2 regions of the Psychrobacter sp. AOP5-GZ1-6 genome follow, and region 1 is predicted to be linked to the other one. Evidence: predicted binding sites of a transcription regulator. Region 1 holds the regulator's gene; the other holds the start of a gene.
What was found. The regulator PhoB, encoded in region 1, activates phosphate uptake and scavenging genes when phosphate is short. The targets are predictions, from matches to a motif close to TGTCATNAANCTGTCATAA.

Region 1 (6,837 bases):
AATTTGGGCGGCCGTGTGGTGGTAGTCGTTGGGCCTGGCGGCGCAGGGCATTACTATGCGCATTTAGAAGACTATGCTGATATCGCTCCTGACAACTGGGTAGACGTTGGCGATACGATTGGTTATGTAGGCGATAGTGGCAATGCCAAAGGTACACCACCCCACCTTCATTACGGCATCTATATTAACGGTAGTGCCGTTAACCCATACCCACTGTTGCAAAAAAAGTAAGGTCTGTTTAGGGTGCAGATCTAACGTAAGTGGCTGGAAACACCATGCTAAATGTCGAACCAACGCCTTCTACCGAGTCAATTTGCAAATTGGCCTCATGTTGATACAACACATGTTTTACAATTGCCAAGCCCAGTCCTGTGCCACCAGTCGCACGACTACGCCCTTTATCAATGCGATAAAAACGCTCTGTCAAACGTGCGATATGCTCAGGGGCAATACCAATACCATTATCTTCAACAGCAAACTTACAGCCCTCTGACGTCTTCGTCCAGCTGATGGATATGTCACCACCTTTTGGCGTATATTTGATAGCGTTAATCACTAAGTTAGATAATGCACTATTTAAGTACATCTCTGAGCCTTGTAGCCCATCATAAGTGTCTATCTGTAAATGAATAGTATGACCATACGCTTGGTTATAGGCTTGCGCATCATCATATACATGCGTCAGCAGCTTGGTCATATTAATATAATTGAACTCATGAGTTTCTTCGATTTCGATGCGAGATAGTAGCAGTAAATCATTTACGATTCTATTCATGCGTGCTGTCTGCTGGGTCATCAGCTCAAAACCACGTCGCCACTGTGGCGGCATATCAGGCTGATGTGAGAAGTTTTCTAGATAGCCCATCATCACTGTCAATGGTGTACGCAGCTCATGTGAGACATTGGCCACAAAATCGCGGCGCATTTCCTCTAAATGCTGTAAGCGCGTCACATCATAAATAATGAGTAGTTTTTCATCACCGAACGGCGTTATTTCGCACTTTAGGTAACGCTTAGCATCTCGCCATGACTCTATATGAACACCATCGTTCGGTATGGGTATCGAATGATAGTATTCACGAAACTCAGGCGCACTCACAAAGTCAAAAATACTTTGACCTTTAGACCTTGCTTGTAATAGGAGTAAATCTTCTGCCGCTTGATTCCACCACTCTAATCCATCATCATTATTCAGTAAAATAACTGCATCTCGTAGCGCTTGTACGGCGCTACTGATCTTTTTAAGTTGTGCTGTCGCATTCTGCTGGGCGGCTGGCTCTAACGCACCCTGTTGCTCATTTTCTATTGGCATTATCACGCTCATCCGTCATCCTTAGCACTATTCACTATATTACGTTGCAATTGCTATGACACTTTTTATCGTAAATCAAGTTGGTTCAATAAAGCTAGAAAATCGATAGCCTGTACCACGCACCGTTTGTATCAACGTATCACACTGATGCGGGCGCAATAACGTGCGCAAACGCTTAATGTGTACATCAACGGTTCTATCTTCAATATAGACATTGCCGCCCCATACCTGATCTAGCAGCTGTGTCCGCGTATAGGCACGCTCTGGGTGGCTCATAAAAAATGCCAGCAATCGATACTCAGTGGGGCCGACATCGATGACTTTACCAGCAGCTGTCACGCGCTGGCTTTTGGTGTCTAAACTTAGCTTTCCAACTTCGATAGGCTTATCACTACTCAGCGCACTACTGCGACGTAGTACAGCTTTGATTCTAGAGATCAGCTCACGTGTAGAGAATGGCTTGGTCATATAGTCATCAGCACCCGCATCGAGACCATGAACTTTGCTATCTTCTTCACTTTTAGCCGTCAACATAATGACAGGGATTTCAGAAAGCATTTCGTCGTTTTTGAGCATACGGCAAAAATCAACGCCACTTTTGTCGCCAGGGAGCATCCAATCTAATAAAATAAGCGCAGGTCTATGATCAACCACTTGTTGATGCGCTTCTGATACGTCAACTGCCTGCAAGCTATCAAACCCTGCCATATCTAGCGTCATAACAATCATTTCACGAATCGCAGGCTCATCTTCAACAATTAAAATTTGCTCATTATACATACGGTATTCTCAGCGTTAGAGGACAAAACTTACCCTAAAAAATAGGCGCTAGTTGCTCGCCAGATTTTATCTATTAGACGGATTAATTATGACAGCTTAATGACATTTGTTTTAACTGCCTTTTCTTAATATCAAATCCAAGTGTTTAATTTACTTCTAATAAAAAATTCAACGGCCCATCATTGATACTCAATACTTGCATATCAGCACCAAACTGACCAGTAGCGACCTGAGAATGCTGCACCTGTGCATAGGCGACCAATTGTGCAAACAACGCTCGTGCGGCATCAGGGGCCATGGCATTGCCAAAGTCAGGACGACGCCCTTTGTCTGTCTTTGCCATTAGAGTAAATTGTGAGACTAGTAATAACCCACCACCTACTTGTTGGAGGTTTTTATCTAATTTACCATATTTAGCAGGGTTCTCATCATTTTCAAAGATACGATAAGTCAGAATTTTATCGATCATTTTCTGCGCACTTTGTAGCGTATCATCGTGACCCAAACCAATATATGCCAACACACCTTGCTCAATATTACCGACACAGTGTCCATCGATAGTAACACTCGCACCCTTTACTCTTTGTATTAGTGCTTTCATTTACTGACTCCTTACAGATTATGCTCATACAATAATATGCTGTCCATGGTAAAATGCAGCCACTCACTTGCCTATTAATTATTACATCAAACTCTATTTTGGTAACCTCATTATGAATTTATTCACCACTTTGCAACAGCTTGTCCCACAACAACAGCTAAGTAAAGTTGCTGGACGTTTGGCTGCCAGTCGACACCCTTACGTCAAACGTGCTTTTATCCGTAGTTTTGCAAAGGCATACCATGTCAGCTTGGACGAATATGAGCGCCAAAGCCTTAACGCTTATGAAAGTTTTAATGACTTTTTTACTCGTGAGCTCAAAGAAAATGTTCGCCCTATCGACACCACAGTTGACGGTATTGTCAGCCCTGCGGATGGTATCATCTCTCAACTCGGTCAGATTGACAACCATAAACTGCTCCAAGCCAAAGGACGCTACTATGACGTCGGGCAGCTACTCGCCGACAGCGAAGATGGTAGCTATTTTGCTGATGGTAGCTTTGCGACCGTCTATCTAGCACCTAGTAATTATCATCGTGTCCATATGCCATTCGCGGGCACCTTGACCAAGACACGCTACGTACCAGGTACGCTGTTTTCAGTCAATACCACCACGGCAGCTAACATACCTGACTTGTTTGCGCGCAATGAGCGCTTGGTTTGTATATTTGATACAGCCTACGGTAAAGCCGCTGTGGTGATGGTTGGGGCGATGATTGTCGCTGGTATCGAGACAGTAGCGACAGGCAAGATTGCCCGTACTCAGGATATTCAAGAAGCAGAGCATGACATGAGCTTTGAGAAAGGCGATGAACTTGGCCGTTTTTACTTAGGCTCAACGGCGATTATCGTATTGCCAAAAGCCGCAAAGGCTGACTGGCAAGACAGTATGAAAGCCAATAGTGTGGTGCAAATGGGACAGTTATTGGGCAATATCAATACCAAGTAAAGTGTCCTTTCGTACAAAAACTAAAGCCCAGTTAGACGTCATGATTTGCGTCTAACTGGGCTCTTTGCTGACTTTAGCTGATACTAAGATGGTTCATGCTCATATCGAAAGCGCTTCAGTACCGAAAACCTTTCAATATTAAAAGTCTCTTAATATCGAAAATGCTTATGAATAGGATAAGCAAATAGGATGTTTTCTTCTTGTGTACCGCGTCCGATATTATGAATAATCATCGGAGTGCCATCGGGGGCTAATTTGTCTGAGACGATACCTATATGTGGTAAATTACCATTCGGCAAGCGCCATGACACGATATCTCCTGCTTGAAAACTGTCTTTATCGGTAATCGATAATGTCTGTCCATGGCGCTCAAAAAACGCTTCAAGATTGGGTACACGGCGATGATCGATGTTTTTGTCCGTCGACTTTAACCCCCAGTTTTTTGGATAGCTTGACCAGTTGGACTTCATGTCATGATTGACCAATTGCTGTAGATCGATATTTTGCAGGCGATAAGCTCTAATGACGACATCCGTACAGACACCTGTTTCTATCGGTACATCACCACGCGGAAAATCCAATTTACGATAAGCAGGATCATAACTAGTGGTAACGCCGATTTGCTTTTTGGCATCATTTGCCAATTTATCACCACTGCTTACGGAGGTTGTTGCTTGAGATATTTGCGCCAAACCCAATGCACTGACTAAAACCAGTGATTTGCATAGTGTTTTATAAGTTACAGACATTCTCATTTAACCATCTCTTTTTCATTGAAACTATATCCTAGTACACTAACACGTACAAAGAATAAGTAAGTTGTAAAATCTTTAAGCAATCCAACCATCCACCTAGAAATATGTTAGAAAAACTTAAAACTAAGCCGTGTTGAACATTCACAAGTCAAGCAACCACCCCTGCTGAGTCGCGTATCTAATATTTTCTGCTAACCAGTCATGAATACTAGGGAAGCTGTCTTTGATAAAATCATGTGCACCGCTCACTTGCGAGCGCGTAACACCTAGCTCAATCCATGTTTTTCCTTCAGTATTTAGATTGAGTAAAAAAGGCAACAGTCGATCAACCACTTTTAGCAGCTGAGCCTCTTTGCTATCGCCCGTTTCTTGCTCCTCCCAGACCTCGCATAAATCTGCAATACCATTGCCACGCTCCGCTTGCAATCGAGCAATGCCTTCGCGCTCTTCAACGTGTGCAGTACTACGGCTGCTCGCATAAAGAAAGGTATCACCGGCATCAATCTCACCCAAATCATGTACCAGTGCCAGCTTTAATAACTTTTCATGATTGACATCCAGCTCAAACTGCTCAGCGATAGACCAGCAGGCCATAGCCAAATGCCAAGAATGCTCGGCAGAGTTTTCTAAGCGAGTGGTACCTGTGACATAGCTGCGACGATTAACGCGTTTTAGGGCGTCCAACTCTAATAAAAAATGCGTCACATCATCTATCTTAATGCGCTGAGCGCGATTGGAATCAGTCAATGATGGAGGCTTAATTGATGATGCTGGAGTGGCTACTGACATACTGTTCTCTAGTTTTTCTATGAGTTGCTTTAGCTTAAGGTCTTTTGAACACAATAATGTCTATTATACATGGTATTAAACGGTACCTTACGTTGACTCTATTTTTATCACTGTTTTTAAATGAGGACACACTCTAGATATAAAAATAGCGCTGATACTATCAAGCGCTATCTCGTTCACGACTATTTGCAACCTCTTATTAGTCGAGGTTTATTAGGGCGTGTTAATAAATGCTTATTAATAAAGGCCTGCATAACTCTGACCGCTCAATACTGGCTCAATAATACCTCATATCACAAGCTACTTGATCAAGTTACTAATGGTTTTAAAGGCAGGATCACGACTTGAGCGACACAGCTCAAACAAAATGGTTTCAACAGTAGTAATCACACCACCAGCACGGCGAATGCGGCGAATGGCTTGTTTTTTGTCGTACGGAAAACGCGAGCCAACTGCATCTCCAATAATCACGGGCTGCATGCCATTGTCTAATAAATCAAGAGCGGTCTGTAACACGCAAACATGTGTTTCTACACCAAATAATAAAACAATACTGCGATTCTGCTGCGCTAGGTAATGCCATGAATCATCGTTATCACAAGCGCTAAAGGTTACTTTTTCAAAGCTTTTAGCATTATTACCTTCTAATACCTCACGTATCTCCGGCAAAGTCTCACCTAGGCCTTTTTTGTATTGCTCATTGAGCATAATGGGGACATTGAGCGCTTGCAGACCTTTGATAAGCGTCACGGTTTTTTTAACAATATTTTCGTGGTCATAGATATGCGGGGTGAGTCGCTCTTGTACATCGATAATCATGGCTTGCGTGTTTTCACGGGCGATTCGATAAGTACGTTCGGTAATCATAGTAGACATAGTACACTCCTTGTACAACTGGCATTGTTGATTCGCTTTACACTTATTTAGTCATACTTTATTCAGTGCGTCAATGGCGATGTCTTCAGGTTATCAATAAGATAAAAAAGGCCTCACAATAAATGTAAGGCCTTTCCTTTTTGACTGCATTATTTTAGATTGTTTAAACTTAGGTTTGATATTCAACCATGTATCACTTGGTGATCTTATCTAAACACCATACCACCATCCGTTAAAATGGTTTGCCCAGTGATATAATCTGAGTCTTCCGATGCTAAAAATGATACTAAGTTTGCGACATCATTGGGCTGTTGTGGACGACCAGCCAAAATCCCACTCGTGAATTCTGTCCAAGCTTGCTTAGGCTCATAACCTTTATGGTCAACGAACGCTTGATCGATTCGCTCCCACATCGGCGTATCAGCTACCCCTGGGCAATAAGCATTGACACGGATATCATACTTCGCCAACTCTTTAGCAGTCGCATAAGTAAACGCACGTACAGCAAATTTACTGGCACAGTAAAGGCTTAACATCTCATAACCTTCGTGACCAGCGATGCTACAAGCATTAATAATCTTGCCAATACCTTCTTGAGTTTTCATTTGTTCAGCAGCAGCTTGTGTACCAAAGACAACCCCTTTCACATTAATATCGAGTACCCGATCAATCTCAGATTCTTCAATTTCTAAAAAAGGAGATACAGATTCTACACCTGCATTATTAACAAAGACGTCTAAGCGACCAAATTTATCTACCGCATGTTTCACCACAT
Region 2 (8,421 bases), on a different contig from region 1:
CTATAGACGGTCAATCAGTGCCTGTTGAGGTGCTTGCCGAGGGTGATACTGTGCTTGATACGGCTGACTTTTATTACCCAACTACAGATACAGGTGATAAAACGTTTAGAGCAGAGTCTAAATATATCAACGTCAACTTACCACAAGGGCTACACACTGTTATAGCTACTTATGAGGTCCATCCACACTATTATGGTAGTGATTGGACGGCAAGACATACCTACTCATATAGTTTAAAGCCTATGCAGCAAAGTGATGTACAGAGCCAGCGATTTCAAGGTTCAACTGTCACTCTAAATTTCGATGGTGATACTGACCATGTCACTGTCGATATCGATAATGAAGAAACGGCATTACCTGTGAATCAGCCATTACATTTCAACGATAATCTTGCAAAAGAGATTGATTTTGTTATTCAAAAACCACTGAACCCATTGGCTAGGGTATTAACGGCTGCCTCACCATTTGTAGCTTTCATTGCGCTGCTCGTGATAGGTATACGACATTTACGCATGATGAGTCGACGCGCACAAGCTCAGCCTGAGAGTCTTTGGGTGGTTATGCTGACTGGCGGATTTCTAGTCCCTTTTCTGAGCTTGATGGTCTATTATATTTTTTTACTATTGACGGATATGGTGATTGGTAAAGGGGCAACGGGAGAGAGTCGCGACCTGTTCTTTGTTTGGGTTTTGCCGTTAATGTATATAATATTAACACCTATCTATCTGGTGATTAGCTTTGTGGCTTTTATCTCGATTAAAAGGAAAAATATAAAAAAGCTTGAGCCTAGTGACTAGGTTCAAGCTTGTTAAGTTAGCCAGTTTTTAGCAAATAGAGCATTACACCTCTGTATACAACTGACGTCCTTCGCTATTGTATTTCTCGGTCATCTCAGCCATACCTTTGCTAACTTCATCAGCACTGGCCTCACCAACTTGACGAACCAGCTCGGTATCAACTTCTTTAATCAAATGACCTGCATCAGTTAAGTCACCGGTTTGCGGCGTGACTTTATTGGTAGCAGCTTTATCCAAACCCGCCGCATATTCACGCACGTTTTGGGTGATTTTCATTGAGCAGAATTTTGGCCCACACATCGAGCAGAAATGTGCTGATTTGTGAGCGTCTTTTGGCAACGTTTCGTCATGGAACTCACGCGCCGTGTCAGGGTCGAGTGCCAGATTGAACTGATCATCCCAGCGGAATTCAAAACGTGCTTTAGACAACGCATTATCACGAGACTGCGCCCCTGGATGCCCTTTGGCCAGATCAGCGGCATGAGCGGCAATCTTATAAGTAATGATGCCGTCTTTGACATCCTTTTTATTGGGCAGTCCTAAGTGCTCTTTTGGCGTGACATAGCACAGCATAGCGGTACCAAACCAGCCAATCATCGCCGCACCAATAGCACTCGTAATATGGTCATAACCAGGAGCGATATCAGTCGTCAAAGGCCCTAATGTATAAAATGGTGCATCTTCACATATCTCAAGTTGCAAATCCATATTCTCTTTAATGCGGTTCATGGCCACGTGACCTGGACCTTCAATCATCACCTGTACATCATGTTTCCATGCGATTTTGGTCAGCTCACCAAGGGTGCGCAGCTCGCCAAACTGTGCTTCATCATTAGCATCTTGCAAACAACCTGGACGCAAGCCGTCACCCAAGCTAAAGGCCACATCGTACTGCTTCATGATTTCACAGATGTCTTCAAAATGGGTATATAAAAAGCTTTCTTGATGATGGGCGAGACACCACTGTGCCATGATAGAGCCACCACGCGAGACGATACCCGTTAAGCGATTGGCGGTGAGTGGCACATAGCGTAGGAGTACGCCTGCATGAATGGTGAAGTAATCGACGCCTTGTTCTGCTTGCTCAATGAGCGTATCACGGAAGATTTCCCACGTGAGGTCCTCTGCCACACCATCGACTTTTTCGAGCGCTTGATAAATCGGTACCGTACCAATCGGCACTGGCGAGTTACGAATCAACCATTCACGAGTTTCGTGAATATGGTTACCAGTCGACAAATCCATAATGTTATCCGCACCCCAACGCGTGGCCCACGTCATTTTAGACACTTCTTCATCGATAGAAGAGCCCAGCGCTGAATTACCGATATTGGCATTGATTTTCACTAAGAAATTGCGTCCGATAATCATCGGCTCAGATTCTGGGTGGTTGATGTTGTTTGGGATAATCGCGCGACCTGCTGCTACTTCGCTACGCACAAATTCAGGGGTAATAGCTGTAGGGGTATTGGCGCCAAAGTTTTCACCATCGTGTTGACGCATATCAGTCAGTTCATGCTGTTTTTGCGTTTCGCGAATGGCGATATATTCCATTTCTGGAGTAATAATACCGCGACGTGCGTAGTACATTTGTGTGACGTTGCCAGCTTTTCCATCGACATTTTTGGCGCGGCGCGGTTTGTCGATGTGAGCGAATCTAAGGTTAGCAGTGGTGATGTCACGGGCACGCGCTTGTCCGTAAGAGCTAGACAGTCCGCTTAATTGTTCGGTATCGCCACGTTCGTTTATCCAGTTTTCACGTAGTTTTGGTAAGCCTTTAGTCAAATCAATTTCGACGTTAGGATCGGTATATACGCCCGAAGTGTCATATACATAAAACGGTGGGTTTTGTTCCCAATCGGCTTCGTCGACACCTTGTATAGGTGTAGGGTCGAGAGTGATTTCGCGCATTGGGACTTGAATATCAGGGCGTGAGCCTTCGATATAAACTTTGCGAGAGGCGGGGAGTATACGATGCAAGTCGCGCGCGTCTTCTTCGAATCGCGCATCACTTGCTGTGCGGTGAGCAGGTGTTTTTAGCGCATCCGCTTTTTTATCCGCTTTACTGGTAGTTGCTTGAGCTGGTTCCGTAGTAGGAAGCGCGTCGTCAGCTGGGATATGGAGTTTGGCTGTCTGTGTATCAGAAAGGGCTGCTTGTACATTAGAGGTATTCATATGCTGTCCTAGCGTGTTGGTTTTTGAATAAAAGCAACACCGCCAGTAGCTGCGGGGGTGGCATTTGTAATCTAGACAATTTCAGTTTATGAACATAAACCAACGACCAAACAGTATCGTCGCGGATGATGTTGATAAAACCTCAGACGCAGCTTTATATCGATACTCACGACTTTAGTAACGTCAAACGTATACTAAAACAGTCATGATAATAAAAAGGCATTTCTGCACGTCCTTTGCCATACATAACAAAGTGCTTAAGACTTCCCTGCGTCGGTACTAACCGCATCAGGTTTGGCGGGTGATCTCTCAGCGAATGTATCAAGGCGACTGGTTTAATAAAGTAATTTTAACAAAGCAATTTTAATAAATCAGGCCAATCATACACCGCACCCCGAGTCTGTCAGTGTTGTGAATCAATTGAATATTAACAAAATTCTGCTCAGACGGCTAATGATATTTAGGGGCAGGTATTATGCGATGTATTGGTATTGATAAAACTGAATAAGTTATCTTTATTAAGACGAGATATTAAGTTGTTGAAAAAATTAAGATTATCGTTTATTTATGGTTTGAATGCTGCTGATAGATATAGGTGTAATAAGGTTGTCATTAAACTGTCATTAAACTGTCATAAAAACTTGGCAAGATAACTCGCATATCACAAACAATGCTTTTTTGTATGTTGTTAAACTTTAGGAGTCTTAAATGCGTTATTCGTTATTAGCAGTAGCCGTTAGTTGTACCTTAGTACTTACGGCATGTAATCAATCAACTGAAACGACAGAGTCTGCTGCTGATAGTGCTGTCGCGACTGAGACAGCCACTACCCAAACAGCAGGGTCTTCATCTGCCACAGATTTTAAATCTGCTGAAAATATCGCAATGAATATTACTGGTGCTGGTGCTTCTTTTCCGCAGCCTATCTATGCTAAATGGTCTTACGACTACAACGCTGCGACTGGTGGTCAAGTGAATTATCAGTCAATCGGCTCTTCTGGCGGTATCAAGCAAATCCAATCAAAAACAGTTGATTTTGGCGCTTCTGATGCACCTATGACACCTGAAGAGTTAGATAAAGCTGGTTTGATTCAGTTTCCAACGGTTATCGGTGGCGTCGTACCTATCGTAAATATTGATGGTGTTGAGCCTGGCCAATTGCAGTTAGACGGTGAGACTTTAGCAAATATCTATCTAGGTAAGATTAACAACTGGAATGATCCTGCGATTAAAGCGACGAACCCTGATCTAACGCTACCTGATGCTGCGATTACTACTGTATTCCGCTCAGACGGTTCAGGTACTACCTTCAACTTCACTGATTATCTAGCAAAAGTGTCAACAGACTGGAAAGACAGTGTCGGCGTTGATAAGACAGTGAAGTGGCCAACTTCTGCCACTGGTGCAGGCGGTAAAGGTAACGAAGGCGTATCAAGCTACGTCAATCGTATGAAAAACTCAATCGGCTATGTTGAGTATGCTTATGCCAAGCAAAACAATATGTCACATACAGCCCTACGAAATGCAGCAGGTAACTTCGTGCAACCTTCTGCAGAAACGTTTGCAGCAGCTGGTGATATCGATTGGTCACAACAAGAAGGCTTTTATAAAGTTATCACCAACTCTGAGACCGAGCAAGCATGGCCAATCGCCGCTGCGACTTTCATCTTAGTACATAAGCAACCAGAAAACCCTCAGCAAGTGGCTGGCGTATTGAACTTCTTTGATTGGGCTTATACCCAAGGTGATGATGATGCCATGGCACTAGATTACGTTCCTTTCTCTGATACAGCCGTTGCGTTATTCAAAGATAAATGGAATGAAGTGAAGGGCAGTGATGGACAGCCAGCTTATACAGCAGCCCAGTAACTGATTTCTGTTAAATATTATTTAGCGTTTTTGCAGTTACCCTCTCGAATAACTATTCTCCGGTAGTTATTTGAGAGGTTTTATCACAGTAAATTTGCTCCTAAGCTTGCTGTGATAAAGCCCAATAAAGATTTCTAATATTTTGACTCAACCCTATTCAATGCTGAGACACTTATGAATGATTTAAGGTCCCAACTGGCCAAACAAAAACGCTACGATTTTTTGTTTGTCAATGCAACCAAAGCTTTTGCCATTCTTGTCCTAATGTCTTTAGGTGGTATTTTAGTCTCATTGATAGTCGGTGCATGGCCGAGTATTCAAGAGTTTGGTTTGGGCTTTTATACCAGCAATAACTGGGATACAGTTGCCAACGAGTACGGTGCATTGGCGCCTATTTACGGCACATTGATCACATCTTTTATTGCCATTTTAATTGCGGTTCCCGTCAGTTTTGGTATTGCCATATTTTTGACTGAGATGTGTCCAAAATTCTTAAAAAAACCGCTCGGTATTGCGATTGAGTTATTAGCAGGTATTCCCTCTATCATTTATGGTATGTGGGGATTGTTTGTATTTGCTCCTTTCTTTGGCGACCATATTCAGCCATGGTTCATCGAACACATTGGTCCACTGCCTATCATTGGCAAGCTATTTACAGGTGCGCCAATGGGGCTAGGTATGTTCACAGCATCTCTAGTACTTGCCATCATGATCATTCCTTTTATCGCAGCCACTATGCGTGATGTCTTTTCGGTCGTGCCAGACCTGCTTAAAGAGTCAGCTTATGGAATGGGCGCGACCACTTGGGAAGTCATGTTCAAGATTATCCTTCCTTATACCAAAGCTGGTGTGGTTGGTGGTGTCATTTTAGGGTTAGGTCGCGCATTGGGCGAGACCATGGCAGTGACATTCCTTATCGGTAATGCCTTTAATATCAGTCCAAGCTTATTTACCTCTGGTGTCACGATTACGTCAGCCTTGGCAAATGAGTTTGCGGAAGCATCGAGTGAGTTACATTTAGCCTCCTTGCTACATTTAGGCCTAATCTTGTTTGTGATTACCTTTATCGTGCTATCACTCGCTAAACTCATGCTGATGCGCATGGATCATAAAGCAGGCAATCGCTAATTGTTTGACTGCCACAGTTCGATTAAATCAATAAGTGTCGATGGTTATTGGTATTGATAAAAATACGGGAAACACGTTTTATGCCTTCTAACAATGCTACCCACGCTACTAATGCAATCAGTGCGCCGTTACCACTCAATGGTTTCCAAGGACGTTATGACAAAAGTCTTTATAACAAGCGTCGCTGGGCTAATAAGCTAGGTCTAGGCTTTGCAATGACAGCGATGGTTTTTGGTTTGTTTTGGTTATTTTGGATTCTGCTGACACTTCTGGTGGAAGGTTTTCAGGGTATGGTGCAACTGCCGATATTTACGGCTGATACACCACCGCCAATGAGTGCAGGCGGGCTACGTAACGCCATCGTTGGTTCGGTGATGTTGGCATTTTCAGGGCTGTTTATCGGAGCGCCTATTGGTCTTATGACAGGTATTTATTTATCTGAGTTCTCGCAAGGCAGTATGCTTGGCAAGGTAACGCGCTTTTTAAATGATATTTTATTATCAGCACCGTCGATTGTTATTGGTCTATTTATTTATGCACTGATGGTAAAAGGTCAAAGTTTCTCTGGTTGGGCAGGTGCGTTAGCATTGGCGCTCATCGTTATTCCTGTGGTGGTACGTACGACTGAAAACATGCTCAATCTGGTTCCTAACAGTATTCGCGAAGCCGCTTATGCACTTGGCACGCCTAAATGGAAAATGGTTACGCAAGTGACAATCAAGGCGGCTAAAGCAGGATTGACTACAGGGGTTTTATTGGCCTTTGCCAGAATCACAGGTGAGACAGCGCCACTGCTATTTACCGCGCTAAATAACCAATATTTCAGTACCGACATGGGTCAGCCTATTGCCAATTTACCCAATACCATCTATCAGTTTGCGATGAGCCCTTATGATAACTGGCATACATTAGCATGGGCCGCTGCGCTACTTATCACTGCTTCTGTCTTGATACTAAATATTTTAGCAAGATTCATTGGTGGTAGAGGTCAGACTAAGTAAGACCCAATGCTCAATGAAATGATACGACATTGAGCATTTACTTAAAACTATACGAAATTAATCGAGCTAGGTTGGACAATATTATGAATGATGTCATCAGCAAAACCCGTACAGATAAAACCACTGATCAATTCAAGACAACAACTGATAACCTGTTAAACAGATCAATGTCCACTAGCACAAATATGGAGCAACCAGATGTTGCGAACCTGACCAAGCAGACGCTTAATGACTTGCCTGAAAACATGCCACCGGCAAAAATGCAGATTCGAGATTTAAGTTTTTACTATGATGATTTTAAAGCACTAAAAAATATCAATATCGATATTCCTGATAAAAAAGTCACCGCCTTCATTGGTCCTTCAGGCTGCGGCAAGTCGACACTACTACGTACTTTCAATCGTATGTATGATCTTTACCCAGGTATGCGTGCCGAAGGTAGCATCAACCTAGATGGTAATAATATCTTGGGTAAAGATGTCGATGTGAACCTGCTGCGTGCCCAAGTCGGCATGGTCTTTCAAAAACCAACACCGTTCCCAATGTCAATTTATGACAATGTCGCCTTTGGCGTACGTCTCTACGAAAAACTGAGCAAAGCTGAGCTAGACAACCGCGTGGAATGGGCACTCAAAAAATCAGCATTATGGCCAGAAGTTAAAGACAAGCTGAAGGCATCTGGATTATCTTTGTCAGGTGGCCAGCAGCAACGATTATGTATCGCACGCAGCGTCGCGACTAAGCCAGAAGTATTGCTACTCGATGAGCCAACATCAGCACTAGATCCCATTTCGACAGGGGCTATCGAAGATTTGATTGAAGATTTAAAAAATGATTATACGATTGCTATCGTTACTCATAATATGCAACAAGCAGCGCGCGTGTCAGACTATACGGTTTATATGTATCTAGGCGATATGATTGAGATGGGCGAGACGGATCAAGTGTTTACGAACCCTATTCAAAAAGCGACAGAAGACTATATTACAGGTCGTTATGGTTGATGCTTAATTCAAAAATCTCACCGCGCTACTAAAATATGTATCTCAGGGAATACCTCTTATGCCAAATGATAAGCATATCTCTAAAAGTTTTGACCAAGATTTAGATGAAGCCATTCGATTGTTTTTACACATGGGTGATCAGGCGGCCAACCAGGTTGCTAAAGCAATCCATGCGCTTATCGATAAAGATGAGATACTAGCACAAGAAGTCATTGATATGGACTTCGAAATAAACCGAATGGAAGTAGAGTTGGACGAGCATATTTTGCTATTAGTCGCAAAACGCCAGCCCGCAGCCAGTGACTTACGTTTGGTTATGTCTATCAGTAAAGGTGTGGTGGATTTAGAACGTATCGGTGATGAAGCCGTAAAAATTGCTCAAATGGCCAGTAAGATCGCTGCACAAGGCAAACTGTCATATGGCTATGCAGAGGTGCAACATCTCAG

Region 2: the regulator PhoB is predicted to act here: its motif matches at 3,591-3,609, upstream of pstS (phosphate ABC transporter substrate-binding protein PstS).

The regions. Positions count from the first base shown of each region.
Region 1 is NZ_JBQSVP010000059.1:424-7,260, reverse strand. It holds gene ACT3RN_RS09105 (M23 family metallopeptidase) at 1-231, shown strand, start outside; gene phoR (phosphate regulon sensor histidine kinase PhoR) at 239-1,324, opposite strand; gene phoB (phosphate regulon transcriptional regulator PhoB) at 1,388-2,092, opposite strand; gene dtd (D-aminoacyl-tRNA deacylase) at 2,238-2,693, opposite strand; gene asd (archaetidylserine decarboxylase) at 2,806-3,642, shown strand; gene ACT3RN_RS09080 (DUF1287 domain-containing protein) at 3,792-4,391, opposite strand; gene ACT3RN_RS09075 (HD domain-containing protein) at 4,539-5,186, opposite strand; gene ACT3RN_RS09070 (isochorismatase family protein) at 5,487-6,062, opposite strand; gene ACT3RN_RS09065 (acetoin reductase) at 6,269-6,837, opposite strand, start outside.
Region 2 is NZ_JBQSVP010000117.1:928-9,348, reverse strand. It holds gene ACT3RN_RS12460 (hypothetical protein) at 1-797, shown strand, start outside; gene thiC (phosphomethylpyrimidine synthase ThiC) at 840-2,972, opposite strand; TPP riboswitch at 3,221-3,379, opposite strand; gene pstS (phosphate ABC transporter substrate-binding protein PstS) at 3,681-4,841, shown strand; gene pstC (phosphate ABC transporter permease subunit PstC) at 5,016-5,969, shown strand; gene pstA (phosphate ABC transporter permease PstA) at 6,050-6,970, shown strand; gene pstB (phosphate ABC transporter ATP-binding protein PstB) at 7,054-7,974, shown strand; gene phoU (phosphate signaling complex protein PhoU) at 8,033-8,421, shown strand, end outside.